One region of the Halomonas sp. PAMB 3264 genome, then DNA from elsewhere that is predicted to be linked to it. Evidence: riboswitches for the same ligand, from Rfam matches in the RefSeq annotation. Region 1 holds a riboswitch; the other holds the start of a gene.

The links. A riboswitch is a leader RNA that binds a small molecule or an ion and turns the genes downstream of it on or off. The one in region 1 is predicted to bind cobalamin.
Region 2: it holds a riboswitch for cobalamin, as region 1 does, so the genes downstream of both, RN347_RS01485 (ABC transporter substrate-binding protein) here and RN347_RS10235 (TonB-dependent receptor domain-containing protein) in region 1, are expected to answer to the same signal.

Annotation. Positions count from the first base shown of each region.
Region 1 covers NZ_CP134866.1:2,263,531-2,265,912, reverse strand. The annotation lists gene RN347_RS10245 (histidine phosphatase family protein) at 1-645, shown strand; gene RN347_RS10250 (adenosylcobinamide-GDP ribazoletransferase) at 1-49, shown strand, start outside; gene RN347_RS10240 (bifunctional adenosylcobinamide kinase/adenosylcobinamide-phosphate guanylyltransferase) at 597-1,064, shown strand; cobalamin riboswitch at 1,085-1,290, shown strand; gene RN347_RS10235 (TonB-dependent receptor domain-containing protein) at 1,426-2,382, shown strand, end outside.
Region 2 covers NZ_CP134866.1:320,950-323,331, forward strand. The annotation lists gene RN347_RS01480 (iron ABC transporter permease) at 1-83, opposite strand, end outside; gene RN347_RS01485 (ABC transporter substrate-binding protein) at 83-1,111, opposite strand; cobalamin riboswitch at 1,152-1,342, opposite strand; gene RN347_RS01490 (DUF2243 domain-containing protein) at 1,436-1,903, shown strand; gene RN347_RS01495 (cytochrome c oxidase assembly protein) at 1,904-2,382, shown strand, end outside.

The sequences.
Region 1 (2,382 bases):
TTGGCTAGTGATCTTGATGTGGAGCTGGTGGTGGTTCGCCACGGCGTGACCGCCTGGAACCTTGAACGGCGCTACCAGGGCCAGCGTGATATCGCGCTTTTGTTTCCCGACGCCGAGCCGGGGCTCAATGCGCTCAAAAAAGCGTTGGAGGATGAGCATTTCGATGCGATCTACGCAAGCGATCTGACCCGCTGTCGTCAAACCCTCGAGTGGGCCCGGCCCGACGCTGCGACTGAGAGCGTTTATCTGGAGCCCCGACTTCGCGAGCTCGATTTCGGCGAGTATGAAGGCAAGGTTTACGACGAACTCAAGGACAATCCGGGCTACAGGGCATGGATTGATAGCGTTGGAGAGCTTAAAATCCCTGGCGGCGAATCCGCCGGGGATTTGCGCACGCGCCTTGACGGCTGGCTGTCGACGCTTGCCGACAACGCGCGCGCTTTGGGCCACCGGCGCGTGCTGGCCGTCACCCACGGCGGTGTGATTCGTGAACTGAGACGGCGTTTTGAAACCGTGGATTTCTGGGAGGCCACGGTGACCCAGGCCACCGGCCGGCGCCTGAACCTGTCCCATCGCGCTAGAGAAGGAGAGTGGCAATGCAGCTTTTCATCGGCGGTGCCCGCGCAGGCAAGCGCGACGCCGTAAAAACGCGCTTTCAAAACGCCGCCTGGTGGACCCTCGCCCCGGGCCAGCGGCTGGCGGACTGCCACTCGATTCTGATTCCCGACACGCCGCTGGTGATCAACGGCGTGCTCGACTGGGTGGCCCGCGACGGCGCTTTTGATACCGACAGCGACCACCTGCGCGCCCAGTGGCGCGAGGATCTGGCCGCGCTTTGCCGTGCCGCGAAGGCGTGCAACGCCACGATCGTGCTGATCCTGAGCGAGGTCGGCCGAGGGCTGGTACCCATGGCGCGCGAAGAGCGCCGCCTTCGCGATCTCAACGGCTGGTTCAGCCAGGACGCCGCGCGCCACGCCGAGCGTGTCTGGTACGTGCGTCACGGCCTGGTGCAGCGCCTGGCCGCGCCCAGCATTGCGCAAGCGAGCCTGGCCGAGTGCGATTGACCTGGCCTTAACGGCTTGCTAGTTTACGCTCACTTTTGGGTGCCGACCTTGCGTCGGTTAAACGGGAAGCTGGTGTCCATTCCAGCGCTGCCCCCGCAACGGTAATCGAGTCAACAACGGCCACTACGCCACTGTGTCGCGCGCGACATGGGAAGGCCGCCGTTTGAAAAAGGCCTCGCCTTTTTGCTCGTCAGCCCGGAGACCGGCCCAAAACCACGGTTTCACTACCATCAATGCCGAGTCGCGGAGGGCGTGCTCAGGGCTGATACGGGGCACTCGACCCCGCATTTCCCCTTGCTCCTTCGCCGCGCGGCCATAAAAAAATCGGCCGTGCGGGTGAGCACGGCTCAAGGGGCTTATCATGACCTACGCGCGACCCACCCTGGGGCTTGCCGCCTTTACGCTCGCCGCACTGCCGCTGGCCGTTCACGCCCAAACGGTGTCTTCGAACACTCCCGAGGAGAAGCAGGCGCTCAACCCGGTGGTCGTAACCGCGGCCCTTGCCCCGCGCACCGCGAATCAAAGCCTTTCATCCGTCACCGTGCTCGATGAGGCCACTTTTCACCGGCAGGACCCTGTCAGCGTCACGGACCTCTTGCGTGGCCAGCCCGGGGTCGACGTTTCCAGTAACGGCAGCTTCGGCAAGAATGCGAGCGTGTTTCTTCGCGGTACCGGCAGCAGCCAGAACGTGCTGCTGATCGACGGCATTCGCCTGCGCTCGGCCACCAGCGGCGGGGCGGCCTGGGGAAGTATCGACCCGCGCCTGTTTGAGCGCGCCGAAATCGTGCGCGGACCAAAAGGAAGCCTTTACGGGGCGGACGCCATCGGCGGTGTCGTGCAGCTCTTCACCCACGCCCCGGAGGAGGGCAACGGCCCGCAGCCCCGGCTTTCGTTTGGCGGCGGCTCCTTCGGCACGGCGCGCGCAAGCGCAGGGCTCAGCGGGTCAGAGGGCGGCACCCGCTATAGCTTCGCGGCGAGCCACTTCAACACCGACGGCGTGCCGGTGCGCCGCAGCGGTGACGACAAGGGCTATGACAACACCACGGCACTCGCCCGGGTGTCGCACACCTTTGATAACGGGGGCGAGGCCGGCGTACTGGCGCTGCGCGCACGCGGCAACAACGAATACGACGGCGGCGAGAACGACTTTGTCCAGCAGGTCGCCGGCATCTATGCCGAGCTTCCGGTGGGGGATGCCTGGCGCTCGCGGGTGACACTTTCCGAGGCCCGCGACGAAAGCGATAACGTCGACGAGTTCGGCGGCTCCACCTTCGATACGACCATCCGCACCGCGCGGCTTGAAAACACCTTCACCGTG
Region 2 (2,382 bases), 1.8 Mb from region 1:
CCGACCAAAAGCGCCGCGATCAAACAAAGCGGCATCAGCCAGACCCACCGCGCGGAACCTGCGCCGATACGTGTCGCCCCCATCAGGACGACAGATCCATCTCGGCCAGCGCCTCGACCAGCGTCTCGAGGGCGTAGATGCTGCGAATCGACGGATCCATGGCGTGGGCGTCGATCTCGACCAGCCGGTCCTGCTCGACGGCCTCGAGCAGCCGGGTGACCGGATCGTTTTGCAGGAATTCGCGTTTCACAGCGATGTCGTCGGCGGGAAAGCGGCGCCGATCCATGCGCGCGGCAGCGATGAAGGTGGGGTCGGCGCGGGCGATGCTCTCCCAGCCCACCGTCGGCCACTCCTGATCAATACGCACCACGTTGTCGATGCCAAGCGTCGTCATCATCCAGTCCGGCACGCTGTTGACGCCGGCAACGTACGGATCGATCCCCAGGTCCGCCGAGGAGTACCAGAACACGCCGCGAAGCTCATTCGATAAATCGAGTGCCTGGGCGGCCTCGATCGCGGCGGTTTCTCGCGCCTGAAGATCGCTCACCGCGCTCTCGCCGCGCTCGGCAACGTCGAAAATATCAGCCAGCGTTTCGATACTCTGGTACACCAGCGCCGGGTCAAACAGGCGTTCGCGGGCGCCATCCATGCTCTGATGGTTGTCCTTGCCCACACACTCGGTGGGCAGCGTCCAGAGCGGCACGCCGGCGTCGTCGAACATCGCGGACGTACCCACGGCGCCGGCCGGGCCGACCATCCACTCGTAGGCAGATATCACCAGGTCCGGCTCTTGCGCCAGCACGCTCTCGAAGCTCGGCGCGTTGTCGGACAACCGCTCGACGTCGGCATTCGCCTCGGCAAACGTCTCGAGCACCGGATTGACCCAGAGCGAGGTGCCCGCCACGTGCTCTTCAAGGCCCAGCAGGTAGAGCATCTCCGTCGGCGCCTGGCCGATGGTGACCACGCGCGCCGGCGCCTTTTCCAGGATGATGTCGTGACCACAGCTTTCGAGCGTTAGCGGGTAGGCGGTGGCGGCCTGGGCGTGCGGGGGCGCGCCCAGAGAGACGCACAGCCCTGCCAGGGCCAGCGCCGGGGATCGCTTCAACATCATGTACACTCCCGTGCATGATCGGCGCGCGTATGGCGCGGCCTGGTTGTGAGGATGCGTCGGCAGGTCTCCTGACTCACGGGTCGTCGCTAGCTCGCCTTCCCGGACGGATGTCCAGTGGCACGTGTGAGCATTGCTCGCCGCCTACAGTTGCGGGGGCAGTTCCGGTTCGCGCGAAGCGCTTCGGATTCCCTATCAAGTTCCGTACGGAACACCGACGCCGGCCATTCTAGAGAGCGCTGCAAAGTAGGGCAATCACGGCCCGCGCCGCGGTGGCGCTCGCCCGGCGCCTTGCCTACGCTGATAGCGACACCAGGGAGCGCGCCCATGACGTATGATGCGAACAAAAGTGATATCCATGACATCGAGCGCTCGCGCTGGGCGGCGGTGCTGGTCGGCATCGGCGCCATGGCGGCGCTCGATGAAATCGTCTTTCACCAGCTGCTGCAGTGGCACCACTTTTTCGACTTTTCCACCCCCGCGTTCGGCATTCTTTCCGACGGCCTTTTGCACGCCTTTGAGCTCTTGGCGGTGGTGGTCGGCGTGTTTCTACTGCTGGAGCTTTCCCAGCGGGGACGCTTGAGCGTGGCCTGGGCGAAGGCGGGGTTCTTTCTGGGGATGGGCGGCTTTCAGCTCTTCGACGGCCTCATCAACCACAAGATTTTACGTCTGCACCAGATTCGCTACGGAGTGGACCCGCTGATGTACGACCTGGTCTGGAATGCCTTCGCGATCGGGTTTCTGCTGATCGGGGCGTGGTTCTGGCGCCGCGCCCGCGTGTTGCCCGCGCGCTGAATGCACGCCGGCCACCCCGCTTCGCCGCTCGACTGGCTGCCGTTTTTACTGGTCGTGCTCGTCACCTGCCAGTATCTGGCGGCGGCCGGGCTTCAGCGGGCGGGCGGGTCTGGCTGGAGCCTCTGGCGCTGCGGCTTTTTCCTTCTTGGCAGCGCACTTCTGGCCATTGCCTTCTGGCCTTCGTTGATGGCCTGGGCGCATGGTGATCTGGTCGGCCATATGACGCTGCACCTTTTGATCGGCATGTTTGCGCCGCTTTTCTGGGTGTTGGCCGCGCCGATGACGCTGCTACTCAAAACGCTGCCCCAGGCGGGCGGGAAATGGATGGTGAGGTTCCTGCACAGCCGTTTCATGCGCCTGGTGACCCACCCGGTCACCGCAACGCTGCTCAACGTGGGCGGCATGTACGTACTCTATTTGACGCCGCTCTACGCCGCCTCGCTGGAAAACTCCCTGCTTCACTACATGATTCACCTGCA